Regions from separate parts of the Shewanella sp. POL2 genome, predicted to be linked through region 1. Evidence: predicted binding sites of a transcription regulator. Region 1 holds the regulator's gene; each other region holds the start of a gene.

Region 1 (7,371 bases):
GCTAAAATCAGCAACTTGCGCTGCATATCGCGACCAGAAAGATCGTCCCGAGGATCGGGCTCAGTAATCCCTAAACCACGTGCTTCAATCACTAATTCCGAGAAGGGTTTACTGGTATCGTATTTTTCAAATAACCAACACAGGGTGCCAGAGAAAATCCCACCCACGGCTTCAACGCTATCGCCACTGTTACGCAGATCGTTTAAGGCGTGCTGAATAGGTAAACCCGCGCCGCAGCTGGCGTTATAGCGCCAGAATAAACGGCGATAACCGAGTTGTTCTTTAAGCTCGCGATAAAAAGGCAGTGGGCCAGAACCCGCGAGTTTGTTTGCGCTGACCATATGGATGCCGCGCTCGAAAAACTCTGGGTATTGCAGGGTTAAACTGGCGCTGGCGCTGATATCTAATGCAATCAGTTCATCGCAGTTAAGTTGTTCTAATTGTTCAAATAGATGCTCATACTGCCAAGGAGTCGCTTCAGTATCAAATTCCTGCTGCCAGTTTTGTAGATCCACCCCTGTGGACTTAATCAAAGCTTTACTGGAAGTGACCAGACCGACTAACTCGACTTGCGCTTCAAGCTCTTGATTTAACGAGGGAGAAACTGACTTAAACAGCTTCACCCACGCCTCGCCAATATTGCCCACGCCCAGCAGCAATACGCCAATGCGTTTGCGCGGGCCAGCACAGCGGCGATGCACTTTTTGGGTCAGCAGATTAACCTGCGACTGTGGCACTAAGGTCACCAAACTTAAGTCACCACTGAACAAGGGCTTAGCATCGCGGCTCAGTAAACGGGCAAAGCTGCGGCGATAATGCTCGGCATCGGCACTCACCAACGCCACTAAACCGAGTTCGGTATTAATTTGCAGATCTTTAATGCCGAGGGCTTCGGCCTGCGCATCCAATAATTTTTGTACTTGTTTTTGGTTTTCAGCGGTATAGGCAAGCTCAAGCCGTTGATGCGCCGATACCCAATGTGCCAGTGGCGTTAATCCCGCTTCGACTAATTGCTCGAGCAAACTGACCACATCACCCGCGATCTTAAAGCCAAATAACACCACGGCATTTAGGTTGGTCACCACGGGCGCACTCGCTGAGGAACTGTGCGGCGCAATCAGGGTAAAGTCGGTATGGGAGGCATAGCTTGAACGCACAGCCAAGCTCACCTCAGTGTTAAACAGCGGCTGTAAAGTGCGTGAATGCAACACAGGTGAGCCTAAACGTGCCAAGCGGTCGGCTTCGGCAAGTGACATGCTTTTCAGTAACTTGGCATCGTTGATCTTATTGGGATCGGCGTTGAACACCCCTTCCACATCGGTCCAAATGGTCACGCGCTCAATGTCGGCAAGGCTAGCAATTAGGCTGGCGCTAAAGTCAGAGCCATTGCGACCCAATAGCAAGGTATCGCCACGCTCGTTGGCGCAGATAAAACCGGTGATCACTAGGCGCTCGTTAGGGTGTGCGGCCAGTAAGGCTTGCACTTTGGCGCGGGATTCTTGCACACGAATTTGCGGCACGGCGGCCTCATCGGCTACGAGAATCGAGCAGGCATCCACATGGCTTGCGGCCACGCCAGATTCACGCAGCAGCGCTGCCATCAGGCGCGCCGACCAACGCTCACCAAAACTCACCACATGGTTAATTTGGTAATCATTGCGTACATCTAAAGATAATAGACTGATTAACTGAGCTTTATCTGTGGTTAAACGCTCGCGTAAATCCCGCGCTTGCTCGTTGGATAACAGCTGTTCAATCAAGCCTTGCTGATAGCTGATAAGAACTTGTAATTCTTCTTGCCATAATTGGTTGCTATCGCGCAGGGACAATAATTTATATAAAAAGTTAGTGGTTTTACCCGCGGCAGACACCACCACCAGATCATCACTATGGCCATGGGTTAACAGAATATGGGCGACTCGGCGATAACAATCGGCATCGGCTAAGCTGGAACCACCAAATTTATGTAAGTGACAACGTGCCATCTATTATTCCTCTACTGACAAGCCGCTACGGCGGCCAATCCTGCTTGAATATCTGCAACTAAGTCGTCGGCATCTTCAATACCAACCGACAAACGTAATAGGGTGTCTTTAATGCCAGCTTCAAAACGCGCCTGCGGCTCCATCGCCCTGTGGGTCATGGTCGCGGGCACGGCTACGAGACTCTCGACGCCGCCTAAACTCTCAGCCACGCTGAATAAACTTAAGGCATCTAAAAAGGCGACCACTTCGGCCTCGCCGCCCTTAAGCTCAAAACTCAGCATAGCGCCAAAGCCTTTTTGTTGCTTGGCGGCAATGGCATGGCCGGGATGATCCACAAGGCCTGGGTAATACACTTTGCTCACCACTGGGCTGCTAGTCAGTAACTCCACAATACGCTGGGCATTGTTTTGGTGCTCGCGAATGCGCACGGCTAAAGTACGCAGGCCGCGCAGGGTTTGATAACTATCAAACGCGCTACCGGTTAAGCCTAAGGTGTTCGACCACCAATGTAAGGTCTCACCAATTTGGGGATCTTTGGCGATCACCGCGCCGCCCACCACATCGCTATGGCCATTAATGTATTTAGTGGTGGAGTGGATAACGATATCGGCGCCGAGTAATAGCGGTTGCTGCAAAAATCGGTGACAGGAAAGTGTTGTCCACTACCACTAACGCGCCCACACCGTGGCTCGCCTTGTCGATAGCCTCAATATCAACCACCCGCAGCAAAGGGTTGGATGGGGTTTCAATCCACACCATTTTAGGTTGCTGAGCGATGGCCTGCGCAAGTGCTTGGCTGTCGGTTTGATCGACCACCAGCAATTTAAATTGGCCTTTTTTCGCTAGGTTGGTGAATAAGCGGTAAGAACCGCCATAACAGTCGTGGGGCACCACCAGTAAATCATCTGGACCAAGCAACGTGGTGACTAAGGTAATGGCGGCCATGCCAGTGCAGGTCACCACACCGGTTGCGCCTTTTTCCAGCTTAGCTAAGGCATCGCCTAAGATGCTGCGGGTAGGATTGCCGGAACGGCTGTAATCAAATTCGCGCGGATTTTTATGACCATCGAAGGCGTAATTCGTCGACAGGTAAATTGGCGGCACCACGGCGCCATATTGAGTATCGCTTTCGATACCCTGACGCACTGCCAATGTGGCTAATTGACGCTCTGCCATGGGTGGACTCCTAAATTCGGTAGACTGATAGAGATGTCTGGACGTCTAAATGTACCTAAGCCCAGTGGTATCGTCAATAGGCGTTAAGACGTTTAGACGTCTAAACATAAAGAAATCTGTTTGCAATCGCTAAGAAATAGTAGCAATAATTTGACTGTAATCTGTAAGGGTTTAAAATCTGCCCCGAATTTAGCGTTATAACAGGTGAGTCAATGACTGAATGGAATGGGGAATACATCAGCCCCTATGCTGAACATGGCAAGAAGAATGAACAAGTAAAGAAAATTACTGTGTCTATTCCGCTCAAAGTGCTAAAAGTCCTCACGGATGAACGTACGCGTCGTCAGGTCAACAACCTGCGCCACGCAACGAATAGCGAACTGTTGTGCGAAGCATTTTTGCATGCCTACACCGGCCAGCCTCTGCCTGATGATGCCGATCTGTCGAAAGAGTGCCCAGACAGCATCCCCGCTGAAGCGAAGCGGTTGATGGACGAAATGGGGATCGAGTGGGAAGACATGGAATAACGCTTAAGCGTCCATAATCCTGCCGTAACTAATTATTAGGGATCGTTAATGCTCATCCGGCGTGGTGGGTTAAAGTAACGATCCCTATTTTGTTTTGATGGAATCCTATGTTCTCCTTGATCGATCCACAAACGCTTGCCATCGCGTCTGTGATTGTGTTTTTAGGTGCCCTCACCCAGAGTCTGATTGGGTTTGGCTTAGCCGTGGTCGCCAGTCCGTTGCTGTATATCGTCGATCCCCAATTAGTGCCTGCCCCCGTGATTGTGATGGGATTTTCCATCGCGCTACTCACCCTATTGCGTGAACGCGGCCATTTAGAATTCAATGGCTTGCAATACGCGCTCATCGGTCGAGTGCCCGGTGGCTTTATCGGTGCTAGCCTATTACTGTTTGCGCCGCAGCCGATTCTTGGTCTGGCGATTGCAGCCATTGTGGCAGTCGCCGTGGTGCTCAGTTTGTATAAATTCAGTCTGCCGGTGAACAAAGCGACTCTGTTTGGCGCGGGAGTCGTCTCGGGGATCTTTGGCAATATCGCCGCCATTGGTGGCCCTCCGATGGCGATTTTATTGGCGGGTAAGGATGCTTCGCAGTTTCGCGCGGCGTTATCGGCCTTCTTTATCTTTAGTTCGACCATTGCCTTGGCGATTCTTGGGGTGACGGGCCTACTCGAAATCAAGCACTTTTGGCTGTCGCTAATGCTATTGCCCTCGGTCTTTTTAGGCTATCTCGTGGCGGGCAAACTGGTGGGAAATGTGGATAAACATAAGACCAAGATGGCGACCTTAGCCCTCTGCGCTATCAGCGCCTTAGTGCTCACGGTCAAATCAGTGATTGAGTTATTACCGCAATAACCTCATGCCAATCGCAGCCATAAAAAAAGCACCGTTTAACGGTGCTTTTTGTTGCTGTGGATACGAGTTGTCATCCATTCGAGCATCACTTAATCGCATTTAAGTGATGCTTAGTGCGCTAGCATCAATACGTTAGCTTAAGTAACTTTGGCCTGCATACACAATAAAGTGTCTCAGGGCGAGCACGCCAGTTAAGCTGGCACAGGCCACCATAATCATTGCGCCCTTAGTGTGGCGAGTCGCTGCGGGAAGCAGCATAAACAGCAATGGCACACCAAAGCCAATCCCCACGACACCAATCCAGAATACGCTTGCCCACACGCCAGAGGTGAGTGATGCCAGTGCCGCAGCCGCCGCACCGCCCTTAAAGTACAAGGCGCAGAACAACATAAACAGGAACATGATTTCGATTGCCATCACTGGCAGCTCTAAGCCATGCATTTTAGCTAAGGTCTTGTCGTGGCTATCGGTTTTGAACATTACCAGCGCCAGCACCGCATTGGCCGCCGCACCCGCTGATAAACCCGATACCAAGAACAGTGCAGGCAATACCGCAGTGTTTAGCATCGGATAGGCATTCATCGCCGAGATTAAGAAGCCTGTGTAAGCGCCCACACCAATGGCGAGGACAAACAACAGCACTTCAATCAGCTTTCTAAAGGGCATCAGCAGCTTAGCGATAGGCGCGAGGAAACCTAAGCCCCACTTTGGCAAATCGTCACGCAATACTAAAATCGCGTAGGCAAATGCCAAGGGTGAGTAAGCCAGCAGCGCTAATACCCCAATCGCCATAACGGACTGGAAGTTGTAGTTAATTAAGATCAACCAGAAGTGGAAAGGCTTAGTTAAATCAAACACTAAACAAGCCAAGCCTAAGCTGATTGCCACAGGGCCAATAATTGCTGCGGCCTTGAGGATATTGCTCTCAACTTGTGTTTGTTCTTGATTGAACCAACGCAAACCAATGCCAATCAGCAAACTTCCGGCGGATAAACCCGCCATAAACAAATACACGGCGATGACCCAGTGCCAAGTGACGGGATCATATTGCGCCATATCGCCCCAAGTATTGTTCATAATCAAATCCCCCCTCTTTTGGTAGGAACGCGATATACCCTAGGTTTAGTGCCTAAATGGGTCTTATCTTGGTAAGTGATCTTAGTGTTGAGCAGTGTGGCCACTTCACTTTGTGGATCGTTAGCATCGCCAAACACCAAGGCATCGGTCGGGCACACAGTCACACAGGCAGGCTCTTCACCCCGGGCCAAACGCGTGTCCTTACAGAAATTACACTTGTCAGCCACTTTGGTTTCGGGATTCATAAAACGCACTTTGTAGGGACACGCCGCCACGCAGTACATACAACCCACACACTTGTCGCCGTGGATGGAGACAATGCCATCTTCGCCCACATAGGCCGCACCCGTTGGACACACCTTCACACAAGGCGCATCTTCACACTGCTGGCAAGACACCCTGTGGTACTTAAAGTGCAGATTGGGCATTTCGCCATACGGCCCTTCGACTCTCACCTGCAAACGGGTCACCCCTTCTGGTACGCCGTTTTCACTGCGGCAAGCCACGTTACAGGCTTGGCAGCCGATGCACTTGTTCTCATCGTGCACCATCACATATCTTTTCGTCATTTGAGCCTCCAATTAGCGTTTTGCCAGCGTGACGCCAGTGGTGTGTACCGTCATGCCACACACAGGCGCGGTAACGTGGGGCAATAAGTTTCCGCAGTGGATACCTTTGCCTGTCGCTCTAACCAACTCTTTGTTTTTAGAACCAAAGCCCATATAAGCAAACACGGTATCGGGGCGAATGCCCGGGGTGACTAACGCATGACCTTCCTCTGTACCTACACTGCTGGTTAAGCGAATAGGGTCGCCATTGCTGATACCTAATTTGCTCGCGGTATCTGGGTGAACCCATACAGCGTTATCCGACATCAAATTTGCCAGCATGGGCACATTGTGGGTCGCGCCATTGGTATGCACCGCCACCTTACCTTGGATAAAGTAGAGTTCATTTGGCTTTTTAAGCTGCACTTCGCGGAATTTAATGACGCCGCGTCCTGGCGCCATGGCTTCAACCTTGGCGGAGGTCAATTCAATCTTGCCGCTTGGGGTTTTAAAGCTGAGTAAACTGCCGTAGGTGCCGTCTTCATCCGCAGGTTTGGCATTGGCATAGGCCTTGGTAAATTCGGCGACCATTTTAGGTTCACGCAACATAATCGGCTTACCGAAGCTGACAAAACCTTCGTCTTTGATCCGGCGCAGCAGCTCTGTGTCGCGGTTTACCTGCAATAGTTGCAGGGTCTCCATGTTTTCCCATGGATAGAATTCACTCAACCCTAGCTTATGGCCGATATCTTTAAAGATTTGCCATGAAGGACGAGTATCACCTAAGGTTTCGACTACCCGTTGGCGCACATAGTAGGCAGGGTTTTTACCGGACTTGTCAGCGATTTCCTCATCGCGCTCAAGGTAGGTAGACTCAGGTAGAATCACGTCGGCATAGGCCGCGGTTTCACTGATATACACATCGCACACTGCAACAAAGTCGAGCTTTTTCAAGGCTTCGACCACACGCGCTCTGTCGGTCATGGTTTGCATTGGGTTAGTACGGGACATCACCCAGCCATGTAACTGATAAGGCACCGCGCTTAAGGTCGCATCGAGGACGGTTTGATAAACCCCGCCCGCTGACCACATCATGGCGTACTGTTCTTCCACTTGGTCGATACGTTTTGCCTCAGGCTTTGGCATATCTTTTACGCCGGGCTTACCCAGCACGGGGGCCACATTTTCACCGGCGAGCTTGTTATAA
Region 2 (7,371 bases), on a different contig from region 1:
TGATCGCGGCCAAAGCGCGCCATTTCAAGTGAGTCTGAAACACACCCACCAGTTTCTTCAGCCAGAGCTTGAATTTCAGGGTCGGTATAATAATGGGCAACCAATACCGCATCCTTTTCAATCAGCAGCTGCTTGATACGTGCCTTGTAGTCCGCCTTTTCGGCATCGGACAGAGGAATTGGCTTAGGCGGAAACGGATAATCAATAGTTTCGATTGTTGGGGCAAATGGGCTGGGGCTCATAACAAATCCATCAGGATAACAACGTTCGCGAATTATACGTAATTGGGATCAAAAGATTAACCCATTTATGGCCTGCGAATAAAAAAGGACGCTAAATTGCGTCCTTTTTTGCCGGATTGGCTGTAAGTATTGGCTGACAGCCGACTAACGCATGGCTAATAGCATATCCTGCGGTTGCTCAAGGTATTGTTTCCAAAGGTTACAGAAACGAGCAATGGTGCCGCCATCGATAACGCGGTGATCGCCAGACCAACTCACTTGCATGATCTGGCGCGCTTCGACTTCACCTTTCGCATTAAAGCGCGGCAAGGTTTGCAACTTACCAAGCGCAACAATCGCCACCTCTGGCTTATTGATAATTGGTGTTGCGACTGTGCCACCCAATGCACCAATATTCGAAATCGAAATCGTGCCTTCTTTAAGATCCGCTGGTGCCACACGGCCGCTACGCGCAGCAGTGGTTAAGCGGGTGATCTCGGCAGCCACCTCAAGAATACTCTTATCTTGCACATCCTTCACATTGGGCACTAACAATCCCACTTTCGAATCTACTGCCATACCAATGTTATGACGCGCCTTGTAGGTGATTTCCGTACAATCAGCATTCACTTGGCTGTTAAGCACAGGGAACTGCGTTAAGGCTAATGACATGGCCTTCATAAAGAATGGCATCATGGTCAGCTTAACTTCGTCGGAGGAATACTTGGCCTTCATGCTTTCACGCAGTGCGACTAAGTCTGTCAAATCAAACTCTTCGCAATAGGTGAAGTGTGGAATGGTTGATACCGATTCGACCATCATTTTGGCCATCACGGCTTTCACGCCACGGATAGGCTCCACAATGTCACCCCGTGCAGAACTTGCCACGACGTTAGAGACGGTTGATTGAGTCACACCTGATTGAGTCGGTGCTACAGCCACTGGCGCAACGGCAGACACAGCGCCGCCCTGCGCTTGGAAGCGAGTAATGTCTTCCTTATATACTCGGCCATGTTTGCCACTACCAGGTACGCGACTTAAATCGATATCTAAGGCACGTGCCATACGGCGAACGGCTGGGCTGGCTAAGGCTTTACCTTGGCGTGCAGGCTCCGAGGACACCGCCGCGCAAGCGGCTGGTGCAGCGGTATTCACAGCAGCGCTTGCTTCCTGTGCATGGCTGACAGGCGCACTAACGCTACCTTCAACCTCAATCGCAAATAGTGGTGCATGTACCTTAGCTAACTGGCCCTTACGGTAGTGCAATTTGACAATTTTGCCCGCTTTGATGGCGGGGATTTGCACTAAGGCTTTATCAGTCATCACATCGGCGATGGGTTGGTCTTCAACCACTGTATCGCCTTCTTGGACTAGCCATTCGACCAGTTCACACTCAACAATGCCTTCGCCAATATCGGGCAGCAGGAACTCTTCGACGCTGGTACCCGCCACGCAGGCTTGGCTTACGGATGTTTGAGTCGCTGTGTGTACTTCAGGTTGAGACGCAGGCGCAGCTTCGTCAGACTCAACCTGCACGGCATACAGCGGTGCATGCACCTTAGCAATATCGCCTTTGGCGTAATACAACTTAGTCACGACTCCTGCAAAAGGCGCCGGAATTTGCACTAAGGCTTTGTCGGTCATCACATCGGCGATGGGTTGATCTTCCACAATCGTGTCGCCCTCTTGCACCAACCACTCGACGAGTTCGCATTCGACAACGCCTTCACCAATGTCCGGCAAAATAAAATCTTTAATCATACCGGACTCCTAGAAGTTCACTGATGCCTTAATGGCTTCAAAAGTTTTGAGCGCATCGGGCATATATTCTTTTTCGTGGACCAGTGGATATGGGGTATCTAGACCACATACACGGCTGATAGGTGATTCTAAATACAGGAAACATTCCTGCTGAATGGTGGCCGCAATTTCACCCGCAAAACCACCCGTTAATGGCGCTTCGTGGTTGATCAGTAAGCGGCCTGTCTTCTTCACAGAATCAGCAACGGTATCTACATCCCAAGGCGCGAGTGTACGCAGGTCGATAATTTCGCAGGAAATCCCCTCTTTTGCCGCCATGTCGGCCGCTTTTTCGATGATTTCCATCTGTGCGCCCCAGGCCACTAACGTGATATCTTTCCCTTCACGCACCACTTCGGCTTTACCCAGCTCGATTTCATAATCGCCCGCAGGGACTTCCCCCACAGAAGCTCGGTATAAACGCTTAGGCTCGAAGAACACCACCGGGTTTTTATCGCGAATAGAGGCTAATAATAAACCTTTGGCTTGAGCAGGATTACGCGGCACAACCACTTTTAAGCCTGGGGTTTGGGTAAAATAGGCTTCTGGCGATTGTGAATGATAGTGACCACCTGCAATACCACCACCATAGGGTGTACGGAACACCAGGCTTCCCACATTAAACTCATTACCGCTGCGGTAACGGAATTTAGCCGACTCGTTTACGATCTGGTCAAACGCCGGAAAGATGTAATCAGCAAACTGGATTTCCGCTACGGCAGTCATACCATTAGAGGCTAACCCGTTGGCAAAACCCGCAATACCTTGCTCAGTCAGTGGCGTGTTAAAGCAGCGGCTGCGACCAAACTTTTCCTGCAAACCAGAAGTTGCGCGAAACACGCCGCCAAAGTGGCCAACGTCTTCACCAAACACCACCATGCGCTCATCAGCTTGCATGGCGATTGACAAGGCCTCATTGACGGCCTGTAACATATTCATTTCTGCCACGGCTTATAGCCTCCCTGCACTTTTGGGATAGGATTGCGGATATTTTTTGATGTGTTCTTTAAGATCGCTCAGTTGCTTTTTAAGCGCTGGCGTTGGCTTGTCGTACACGTCTTCAATAATCTCATCCAGCATAGGGATAGGTAATTTTTCCGCGACTTTAACGGCGGCTAACACTTCTTCACGGTACTTTTCGTAACGCTGGGCATCATCGGCCTCGGCTAACCAGCCTTTATTAATCAGCCACAACTTAAAGCGTTTGACTGGATCGTGTTGTTGCCATTTCGCCTCTTCTTCTTTTGAGCGATAGCCTGAAGGATCGTCAGAAGATGAGTGGGCGCCCAGACGATAAGTCATTGCTTCAATCAACACGGGGGCATTATGTTCAATCGCATAGGCGCGCGCTTGTTGAGTTGCAGCCAAAACAGCCAACATATCATTGCCATCGACGCGAATGGTGTGCATACCGTAACCCACACCGCGGCTGGCAATACCGTTACCGGCAAATTGCTCTTCGGTTGGGGTAGAAATGGCATAACCATTGTTACGGCAGAAGAAAATCACGGGGCATTTTAACACCGCCGCCATATTCAATCCGGCATGAAAATCGCCTTCAGATGCAGCGCCTTCACCGAAATAACAGACAGCAACATTACGTTTGCCCTGCATTTTCAGGCTATAACCGACACCTGTCGCTTGCGGGATTTGAGTGGCCAATGGCGATGAGATGGTTTGGTAGTTTAACGCCGCGCAGCCGTAGTGGATTGGCATTTGGCGACCTTTACCTAAGTCCTTCTCATTGCTGAACATTTGGTTCATAAACTGTTCAGTGGTAAAGCCGCGATAACGTAGCGCTGCATGTTCACGGTATTGCGCGAGGATCACATCTTCTTGATCAAGTGCGGCCACGCTACCGACGATCGCGGCTTCTTCACCGGTGCAGGTCATATAGAAGCTGATCCGTCCCTGACGCTGTGCGCCAAGCATACGTTCATCGAGTACCCGCGTGAATACGCAAGTATCGTAAATTTTGGTGGCTAAGGCTTCATCTATTACAGGCAAAACCGCGGTTTCATAGGTAGTGCCGTCTGCTTGTAGAATTCGAAGGATAGGAATGTGAAGCGATGCCTTATCCAAGAAGCCGACACGGTGCACTGTATCAGTGTTGAGTGTTGCTTTGCTCATATTGTGCTCTTGTTATCTCGTTACGCAGCAGAAGAACCACTGCGCCTAATTTATACGAATATGCCGGATGAACATTACGTTAACGTAAACTACCTATCAACCGTTGGCACAGTTCAAACGACAACTAATCCCCTGTGGGCATGTATATAATGCTTTACAAAACTAGCGAACATCTGGCGCGACTGAAGGGATCAGGCAAATCACAGTGCGATTGCCGATGGGCACCTTGGCATTGGGGAAGACAATCGCTTCAAATTCCTGTTCGACTTTAATTTCCTGTCCACCCTCTCGGGCCAATACAAAGCCTTTAGGGAAAGCTCTGAAGTTTTCGACATCGGTCGCGAAGGTAAATTCAAAATCATCAAAATGTTTGTTAATCACCCGACACACTTGATACAGATTCACCTTATCCGCTGAGAATGGCTCAAGCGCTAAGGGTTTGTCTGTGATAAGGCGCATAAACATCTCTTGGGCGGCAATAAAACGCGTCATATCGTTTTGGCCCATGGGATACACCTTACCTAATTCTATGGTAAAGGCATCGGCGCCATACTGCTCGGAGGAAAAATAGCTAAAGGTGGTTGTCGGCTCATGGTGAAATAACACAGTATCGACGCCACTGGCCGCTAAAAACATGATTTGCTCGGCGCTGTAAGCACGGCCGGGACGATAGGGATAAATCGCAAACTTTTCGTGTTTTGACGCCCGCATCGCCGTGTGTAAATCGTAGTGAATTCGCTGGCGCCCTGAGGCTGCGCCCTTAAAGAAGCGGTCAACATAGGCTTCTAATTTTTTCGCCCGCACCCGCTCAGGATTCACTAATCCCGGTGGATTTGAATGCTCGCCACTAAACAGACGATTCATGTTCTCGTCGATAATGCGAGTGCCGTTATTAATCGCTAAAGGGTTACCAATAAGAAAGAGCGTGCGTTGTTTGGCGATGATTTTTTGTTGGAGAAGCTGTTTGATTAAGGTATTGCAGAGTTCGATGGGGGCGGTTTCATTGCCGTGGACACCGCAGGAGAGAATGACATCCTTACCTTGGGCTTGTGCAGGCTCAAAAACGATGACGCCCGTGTCCCACACCTCGACTCGAGTATGTTCCCCTAAGGCGAAACTAAACTCCTCTCCGAGGGTTTCAGGATTAGCGAGGGTCAGCGCGAGAAAATCCTTCGAATCTAACAGAGCTTGTAACACAGAATTCTCCTTATAATAGCGTGTTAAAGACGGGAGTGATGGCAATAACTGCCTGTTTCATGGCACTTATCGCTACCCGCCTTAAAAAGCGCATCCATACTAACACAAGTTTTTGGGCCGTTACTCTGTCATTCTGGTCAAACAAGCGCATTTCGCGGCAAAACAACAGCATCTTAGCCGCATTTGGTCGACATAGGATTAATTTTGTCGACACACTTGCTTTTAGGCATGAGTTTTATCACAATCCTTAGCCATCTAGACTTCTATCAGGATTTATCATGGCGTTAGCAACTTTCGGTGCCGGCTGTTTTTGGGGCGTGGAGTATTTCTTTAGACAAGTCAACGGCGTGACCAACGCGACCTGCGGCTATATGGGTGGCAATAACGAAGCGACCACCTATGAGGAAGTCAAAAAAGGTAAGACAGGCCATGCTGAAGTCGTGCAAGTAGAATTTGACCCTGCGATTGTCAGCTACGACGAGTTACTGGATGTGTTTTGGAAAAACCACAACCCGACCACGCTCAATATGCAGGGCGGCGATATTGGTACTCAATACCGCAGTACCATTTTCTTCCATGATCGTGAGCAAAAAGCGGCGGCAGAAGCCTCAAAACTGGCCTTTGCCCGTTCAGGTCGTTGGGGATTGCGTCATATCGTCACTGAGATTGTGCCGTTACAGCAATTCCATGTGGCAGAGGAATATCATCAAAACTATATCGATAAGAATAACTTACCGAGTTGCCATATCGAGTACTAGGCTTAGCGATTCAGCTCAAACCTGAATAATTTGATCTTACAATCGCTGCAAATAAAAACGCACTCATAGGATTTCAATGAGTGCGTTTTTTTATCGGTAAAAAGAATGCGTAAACGCTAAATCAGGCGCTGAGGGCCTTATCGATCAGGGCTTGTGCGTCCTTAATGATATCGGCAAGATGTTGCTCACTGATAAAGCTCTCACCGTAAATCTTGAATAACGCCTCAGTGCCCGATGGCCGCGCAGCAAACCAACCATTGGCCGTGGTCACTTTAATGCCACCAATTGAAGCATTATTGCCAGGTGCATGGGTCAATACAGCCTCAATGTTCTCACCCGCCAGCGTAGTGGCGTTTAAGGTCTCGGCATTAAGCTTGGCAAATTTGGCTTTGTTCTCAAGGCTAATTGGGCTGTCGATACGCTTGTAGAAGCTTTGACCAAATTGCGCCACTAATTCTTGATGGCGTTGCCCCGGCGTTTTACCTGTGACCGCAAGCATTTCGGCTGCGAGCAGCACTAAAATAAAACCGTCCTTGTCAGTACACCAAGTCGTGCCATCACGGCGCAGGAACGCGGCGCCCGCACTCTCCTCACCGCCAAAGGCAATGGTTGCCTCAGCTAATCCATCGACAAACCACTTAAAGCCAACGGGGACTTCGAGTAATTTTTTGCCATGGAAGGCACAGATTTTATCGATAAGCGCGCTCGATACCAATGTCTTACCAATGGCTAAGCTATCGCTCCACTCTGGTCTGTGGGTTAGCAGATAATCAATCGCTACTGCTAAATAGTGGTTGGGGTCCATCAGCCCGGTGCCCGGACACACGATGCCGTGTCTATCGTAGTCAGGATCGTTACCCACACATAAATCGAAGGATTCTTTATGGGCCAGTAAACCTGCCATCGCATAGGGAGAAGAGCAATCCATGCGGATCTTGCCGTCCTTATCCAATGACATAAAGCTGAAGCTTGGATCGACCTTATCGTTAACTAAAGTGATATCAATGCCATAGTGCTTGGCAATCGGTGCCCAATAATGAATACCGGAGCCGCCTAATGGATCGACACCCAGCTTAAGTTTAGCCTTAGCGATAGCATGCATATCGACCACATTGACTAAATCCGCGACATATGGGGAGATCAAATCGATGGCATGCACATAACCCGAAGCCAATGCATCTGCATAAGCGAGCTTATTAACGCCCTTGAGCGCTGCGCGCAGGTAATCATTTGCGCGGGACTCAATCCACGCAGTGATATTACCT
Region 3 (7,371 bases), on a different contig from region 1:
CGCAGCTTTGTCGATCTAAAATGGCACCTGTCGCTTCATAGACGATATCGATGTCCATCTCGCGCCAAGGTAGCTTGGCTGGATCAGGTTCATGGAGAATTTTGATGGCGTCATCGCCGATCAGCATCTGATCATCGACTAATTTGACTCTGGGCTGAAATCGACCGTGGGTAGTATCGTACTGGGTCAAATGGACAATGGCTTCAGGCTTAGCCAACTCATTGATTGCGACAATTTGGATTTGCTGGCGTTTTCCGGACTCATATAAAGCACGAAGGATTGAGCGGCCAATACGACCATAACCATTGATTGCGACTCGGATCATTGAGGTCTTTATTTCCTCTTAACAATACTGCATATACAAAAACGGCCTGCAAACAATTGCAGGCCGCATTATACAGATTAACCTTTCAAAAGTTTAACCTTTTGTCGGTAATCCCATCACCTAAACAATTAGCCTAGTGATTTTGCAGCGTTCAGCACATTTTCAACGGTGAAACCGAAGTGCTTCAGCAGCACGTTGCCTGGCGCAGACTCACCAAAAGTAGTCATGCCCACAACTGTGCCTTCGAAACCAACATACTTGTACCAGAAGTCAGTATGGGCCGCTTCGATAGCAATACGTTTAGTTACGGCTTTTGGCAGTACAGATTCTTTGTAAGCAGCATCTTGCTTATCAAACTCAGTGTTTGATGGCATAGATACCACGCGAACTTGTTTGCCTTGTTCAGTCAGGGCCGCAGCAGCTTCTACCGCCAATTGCACTTCACTACCAGTAGCGATCAGAATGTACTCAGGTGTACCCGCGCAGTCTTGCAGTACGTAAGCGCCTTTTGCCACATTGGCTAATTGCTCAGCAGTACGTGCTTGAGCCTTCAGGTTTTGACGGCTGAAGATCAGTGATGTTGGAGCATGGCGACGTTCGATAGCCGCTTTCCACGCTACTGCGGTTTCAGCCGCGTCACATGGGCGCCATACCGCCATGTTTGGCGTCATACGCAGGTTAGCTAATTGCTCAACGGGTTGGTGAGTTGGGCCGTCTTCACCTTGACCGATAGAGTCATGGGTGTAAACGAAGATGTTTTGAATTCCCATCAGTGCAGACATACGTACAGCGTTGCGTGCGTATTCCATGAACATCATGAAAGTCGCGCCGTAGTTGATGAAACCACCGTGCAGAGACACACCGTTCATGATGCCGCTCATACCGAATTCACGCACACCGTAGTACACGTAGTTACCCGCTGGATCGTCTTGAATCCCTTTAGAACCTGCCCACAAGGTGAGGTTAGAACCCGCTAAGTCTGCTGAGCCGCCTAACAGTTCAGGCAGCATAGCGCCAAAGGCTGCAATCGCGTTTTGTGACGCTTTACGGCTCGCAATACCTTCGCCTTTGGCTTGGCATTCTTGGATAAAGGCTTGTGCTTTGGCTTCGAAATCGGCTGGTAATTCACCTTTCAGTACACGGCGCTCGTATTCAGCAGCCAGTTCTGGGTAAGCTTTCGCGTAAGCGGCAAACTTATCGTTCCATGCCGCTTCACGGGCTGCTCCCACTTCTTTAGCATCCCAACCAGCGTATACGTCGGCAGGAATTTCGAATGGCGCATGTGGCCAGCCTAAGAATTCACGGGCCGCGGCGATTTCCGCATCACCTAATGGCGCGCCGTGGCAATCGTGGCTGCCAGATTTGTTTGGCGAACCAAAACCGATAATGGTTTTGCAGCAGATCATGGTTGGTTTGTCGGTGACCGCTTTAGCCGCTTCGATAGCCGCGCGAATCGCATCGCTATCGTGACCATCTACGTTAGCAATCACATGCCAGCCGTATGATTCGAAACGTTTTGGCGTGTCATCGGTAAACCAGCCTTCAACATGACCGTCGATAGAGATGCCGTTGTCATCCCAAAATGCGATCAGTTTGCCTAGGCCTAAGGTACCAGCCAGAGAACACGCTTCGTGGGAAATACCTTCCATCAAGCAGCCATCGCCGAGGAAGCAGTATGTGTAGTGGTCAACAATCTCGTGACCTTCACGGTTAAACTGTGCCGCTAAGGTTTTTTCTGCAATCGCCATACCCACAGCGTTGCTGATCCCCGCACCTAATGGACCCGTGGTGGTTTCAACACCTGGGGTGTAACCATATTCTGGGTGACCTGGGGTTTTAGAATGTAACTGGCGGAATTGCTTCAGCTCATCCATTGGCAGATCGTAGCCCGTGAGGTGTAATAAAGAGTAGATCAGCATAGAGCCATGACCGTTAGAGAGGATAAAACGATCTCTATCTACCCATTTCGGATTGTTCGGATTGTGCTTAAGGAAATCATTCCACAGCACTTGCGCAATATCTGCCATGCCCATTGGGGCGCCAGGGTGGCCTGAGTTTGCTTTTTGAACTGCATCCATACTTAACGCACGGATTGCGTTGGCGAGTACTTTACGGGAAGGCATGCTCTCTCCTGCTTAATTTGTGGGGGTCTAGCGGGCAATTTGGATGCATATTTTCCCCTACATAGCGAAGCGACGCAAACGAAAATTCACCACAATCTTGTCTTCGCACTCCCAATGGGACTTTTTACGATAAAAAAATAGCTTAAAGATGAACTATTCAAGCCAAAACATCGTACTAAACTCGCAATGACAATCACTCAGTGTCATTAACCTTAAAGAGTCCGTGATGGGAAAACAGCAACGATTCCAAGTTTACCCAACGGTTTGCAGAGAGTGATTATAGTTTTTAATTATAATTTTCAAAAAGTTAATTAACTTAAACGCTTTTTAGTTCAAATTTTAAAGCTGAGATTTACCTCACTAAGTACAGAAATATTTAGCTTTGGGGGTGTCATGGCGATGAATTTCCACTAAAATAGCCGTCTAGATGTAGATGCTTCTACACGTTTGATTGCTAACGACGAGATTTTCCTACTATGGCAAAGCACTTGTTTACTTCTGAGTCGGTCTCAGAAGGTCATCCCGATAAGATTGCAGATCAGATTTCTGATGCTGTGCTAGACGCGATTCTGGCCCAAGATCCTAAAGCGCGCGTTGCGTGCGAAACATATGTCAAAACTGGCATGGTATTAGTAGGTGGCGAAGTGACCACCTCTGCCTGGGTTGATATTGAAGAGCTTACCCGAAAAACGGTTCGTGAAATTGGTTATATCCATTCAGATATGGGCTTCGATGCCGATTCTTGCGCCGTATTAAACGCGATTGGTAAACAGTCACCGGACATCAACCAGGGTGTTGACCGCGCAGATCCAAAAGAGCAAGGTGCCGGCGACCAAGGTTTAATGTTTGGTTATGCCAGCAACGAGACTGACATTCTGATGCCAGCACCTATTACTTATGCCCACGCATTAGTGAAGCGTCAATCAGAAGTGCGTAAAAATGGCACCCTGCCATGGTTACGCCCAGATGCGAAAAGCCAAGTGACCTTCGCCTACGAAGACAACAAGATTGTTGGTATTGATGCGATCGTATTGTCTACCCAACACAGCCCTGATATCGCTCAAGCGGATTTGATTGAAGGCGTGATGGAAACCATCATCAAACCAGTTCTGCCAGCACAATGGCTGAGCAAGGACACTAAATACTTCATTAACCCAACTGGCCGTTTCGTGATCGGTGGTCCTATGGGTGACTGTGGTTTAACCGGTCGTAAGATCATCGTGGATACCTACGGTGGTATGGCGCGTCACGGTGGTGGTGCATTCTCTGGTAAAGACCCATCAAAAGTTGACCGTAGTGCTGCTTACGCTGCCCGTTACGTTGCGAAAAACATCGTAGCAGCGGGTCTGGCAGACCGTTGTGAGATCCAAGTGTCTTACGCTATCGGTGTAGCTGAACCGACTTCTATCAGTGTTGAGACTTTCGGTACGGGTAAAGTATCTGAAGAAGTCTTAATCAAGTTAGTCCGTCAACACTTCGACCTGCGTCCATACGGCCTGACTGAGATGTTGAACTTAGCTCGTCCAATTTACCAAGCGACAGCCGCTTATGGTCACTTTGGCCGCAGCGAGTTCCCATGGGAAGCGACGGATAAAGCTGACGCACTGCGCGCCGATGCAGGTCTGTAATCTACATTAAGCTCATGCTTTTACAAGAAAAAACCGCCTAATGGCGGTTTTTTTATGCTTAGGATGTATTGCCTAACTCCATTCCTCTCAGCAAGATGGCTTTTACTCTATGCAAAAGACAGAGACTCAATGAAGCCGTTAATCGCACAACTCCAATCCTGTTCTTGGGCGAACAAAGTGGGCCATTACGAGCCCATGGCCAACACCTTAGGTAGCCTAGAAGACATAGCCACTTGCCTTGAAAGGGATCCCGACCGTTTTTTCGAACCGCCCTACACTGAACCCTATGAAAGCTTATGTGTTAGCGACCATCAACAAGCCGACAGATTAAAGCCCCAAGTCTCTAGCGAAATCGTCGCTCAAATAGCGAAAACCGCCTATCTGGAAACGTGGAAAATAATGCCCGTTGCCGAGATTTGCGCACTAGTCGCAGATGATGCCGAAACCTTAGCCACCTTATTGTTAGCCGAAGTCACGCTATGCGACTTCACACAAGAACGTTTAGCCTGGTACTTGCAGGGACGGCTTCCTTTTGGCTATCAAGGAAATTACCCGACGGGGAAATGGTTAATCCTGTGATCCAGATTAACAATGGTCAAAATGGGCGTTTTGCATACACAGCAGATTTATCTGCGCGGCGGATAACAGTGCACACTCTTGTTCGCCAATTATCCTTGCACCTTGAACGACCTCGGGCGTTAAACATACTATAGCCGCACTGTAAGCATTGGTGCGGCCGCAATCGAGCCAACAATCTTCAATCTGTAACCAATAATGGGGGCGACTATCGTCGCAATCGACTTCAAATCCTCGGGCCTCACATTGCAGCAAGGCACACTCGGATAATAATACGCGCAGGTTGTCCCACGCCGATAAACTAGTCTGGGCATAGTTAGCCAACAAGATATTGACCAAGGATTTACTCACCATTTATCTCCAACCAAAAGGCTTTAGCATCGGGTCCTGGCATTGCCTTGGCATATAACCAACCTTGCACATAAGCAACACCAGCTTCTTTTACAAACTCGGCTTCAACACGGGTTTCAACCCCCTCAGCTGTCAAGCTAAAACCTAAACTACTACAAAGCTTGCAAATTTGCAGATATAAAGTACGACCTTTAGGCTCACTGGCATTGGCGAGAATACTGCGATCTAGCTTAATACCATCGACATTGATTCGACTCAGTAGACTTAAACTCGAAAACCCAGTACCAAAATCATCCAACCAAAAACGGAAACCACACTGCTTAAGCTGTTTGATACTGCTATCAATGCGGCTTATATCCAACATGAATGCCGATTCTAACATCTCAATTTCGACCTGATGAGCAACACTACCTAATCTATCATTCATAATCGCTAATAATTGACTATCGGTGATGTTATTTGGGTCAATATTGATACTGACCTTAGGAAAAAAGCCCTCTAATGCCCAACGAGCAAGATCTTCTGCAACGGTATTAATTACAAAACGATCAATAATGTGGGAATAGCCCGCACGTTGAAACGCATCAATAAAATAAGGGCCTTTTAAGGCCCCATACTCATCCCGAAGACGAATTAGCGCCTCAAATCCAACCACTTTACCATCAATTAAAGCAATCTTAGGTTGATAGTGAAGCTGCAATTCACCGGCTAACACCTCTTTGATGGTTTTCTCTAAATTAATTTCAGCCTTTAAAGACTCTGACTGTTTTTTTAGATAATGTGTTTCATTCATCAGCTCAATATCTGCTTGAAATTGAATCCTTTTTATAAGCTCACGATCGAACTCATAGTGTTCACTCATTAAAGAAAATCGCTGTACAAATGGTAGATAAATCAACACACCGATAGCTATCAAAAAACATTGAAATAACACAGAACTAAAATGCCCACTCGCCATATAAGCATTAATAAATGGAGGTGTTATCCAAGGAAAGCTATGAGCATCAAATTCTAGAATACCTATACTGATGGCGCTATAGGCTAATATAAAATTCACTATGGGCGAGAGTATAAATGGCAATAATAATCTAGGGTTAAAAATAATAGGTAAACCATAAATCAATATTTCATTGATATTGAAAAATGCAAAGGGCGTTGCAATCTTAACAATATGGCGTGTTGCACTGTCTTTAGAACTAATGAAAATAGCAATAATGAGCGATAACGTCGCCCCGCTGCCACCGTAAAGAATAAACAAATCCATAAATTGACTCGCGGTTAGATTAGGTACAACCTCAGTCAAGCCATTATCGACACCAATTAATAGTAGATATGCATTATCACCGTGCACACCGAAGCTCCAGAGCACATGGGTTAATAAAATACGGATAAACAATTGGATCCCAATACTAGCGGTTTGCAAAGTATCAATTAGTGGCGAAAAAACCAACTAAGTAAGGCAGATGCTTCGGTAACAAGCATCAATATAACCATAAAACAAATAACTACTGGCAAAAAAATATTCAGATGCTGTTTTAAGTATCGACTCAATGCTTTTCCTTTTACTAAGTCTAGCCATCGCCAAGTAACCAATATGCGCAATAGATATGCCGTTAAAATCGGTAATAAAACCACCCGAGGATCACCTAAAACCACATCAACATAATCAATGCTAAGTACTTCCTCTGTGGTTGGCACATGCAAAGCCAGTATGATGCTAAAGGAGATTGAGCACACAACAATCGCTGAAAGCTGAAGATATTTGGCAAAATGGAAGGAAAGAGAAATAAGCGCAAGCAACGGAAATATCTTTGCAAGCTGCACAGAAAAAAATGTTAAGCCATAAAAAAATGCCGTTGTTTGCCATTCCGGGATCCAACTACTTAATAACGCTATAACCAGTGATAGTAGTGAGTTAACAAGAATAAATGGCAGTAACGCGATAAAGGACTCACGTACAGAGATAAGAAAACTTCTATCCAGAAAATTTCGAAGTTCAAACATGATATCAGGGTTATTATTGACAACTATTTAATAAAACATAGTCGATCAATCTTTTAGGACACAATCAACCTAAAAAATACTGATTTTTGAAAGCAGAACAACGTAAAATATGGCGGGAAAACGAGTTAACGATGAGCGAGTGCATATGAGCGAATATCAACACTCATAATATAATAATCCCTATCAGAAAAAGTAAAAAAATCTGCAACTTGCATTTTTAGCTTTACGAGTATGCGCCGCCAAAGAACGCTCATTTTCATCAGCTATAAACGTCACCAGATAAGTAAAACTAGGCGCAGCTTCTCGGTAAATGCGAGTAACAAGTGCCTCAAAAACGCCTTGGCCACGATATGCTTTATCAACC

The links. Region 1 encodes MetJ, which represses methionine synthesis genes. Its sites were predicted from a motif close to TAGACGTCTAGACGTCTA; they were not measured.
Region 2: a site for MetJ is predicted at 5,597-5,614, ahead of msrA (peptide-methionine (S)-S-oxide reductase MsrA). Genes of this name have one in related genera too.
Region 3: a site for MetJ is predicted at 2,865-2,882, ahead of metK (methionine adenosyltransferase). Genes of this name have one in related genera too.

What each region holds. Positions count from the first base shown of each region.
Region 1 covers NZ_AKZL01000097.1:4,099-11,469, forward strand. The annotation lists gene SHEWPOL2_RS18865 (bifunctional aspartate kinase/homoserine dehydrogenase II) at 1-1,985, opposite strand, end outside; partial or broken gene metB (cystathionine gamma-synthase) at 1,997-3,161, opposite strand; gene metJ (met regulon transcriptional regulator MetJ) at 3,374-3,688, shown strand; gene SHEWPOL2_RS18880 (sulfite exporter TauE/SafE family protein) at 3,796-4,539, shown strand; gene nrfD (NrfD/PsrC family molybdoenzyme membrane anchor subunit) at 4,672-5,616, opposite strand; gene SHEWPOL2_RS18890 (4Fe-4S dicluster domain-containing protein) at 5,619-6,185, opposite strand; gene phsA (thiosulfate reductase PhsA) at 6,198-7,371, opposite strand, start outside.
Region 2 covers NZ_AKZL01000067.1:931-8,301, forward strand. The annotation lists gene nadA (quinolinate synthase NadA) at 1-242, opposite strand, end outside; gene SHEWPOL2_RS16050 (dihydrolipoyllysine-residue acetyltransferase) at 387-1,982, opposite strand; gene SHEWPOL2_RS16055 (alpha-ketoacid dehydrogenase subunit beta) at 1,992-2,969, opposite strand; gene SHEWPOL2_RS16060 (thiamine pyrophosphate-dependent dehydrogenase E1 component subunit alpha) at 2,973-4,151, opposite strand; gene astE (succinylglutamate desuccinylase) at 4,314-5,348, opposite strand; gene msrA (peptide-methionine (S)-S-oxide reductase MsrA) at 5,627-6,106, shown strand; gene pgm (phosphoglucomutase (alpha-D-glucose-1,6-bisphosphate-dependent)) at 6,228-7,371, opposite strand, start outside.
Region 3 covers NZ_AKZL01000056.1:4,823-12,193, forward strand. The annotation lists gene epd (erythrose-4-phosphate dehydrogenase) at 1-325, opposite strand, end outside; gene tkt (transketolase) at 454-2,448, opposite strand; gene metK (methionine adenosyltransferase) at 2,925-4,076, shown strand; gene SHEWPOL2_RS14830 (hypothetical protein) at 4,206-4,655, shown strand; gene SHEWPOL2_RS14835 (hypothetical protein) at 4,662-5,003, opposite strand; gene SHEWPOL2_RS14840 (EAL domain-containing protein) at 4,996-6,372, opposite strand; gene SHEWPOL2_RS23220 (hypothetical protein) at 6,435-7,007, opposite strand; partial or broken gene SHEWPOL2_RS14845 (GNAT family N-acetyltransferase) at 7,133-7,371, opposite strand, start outside.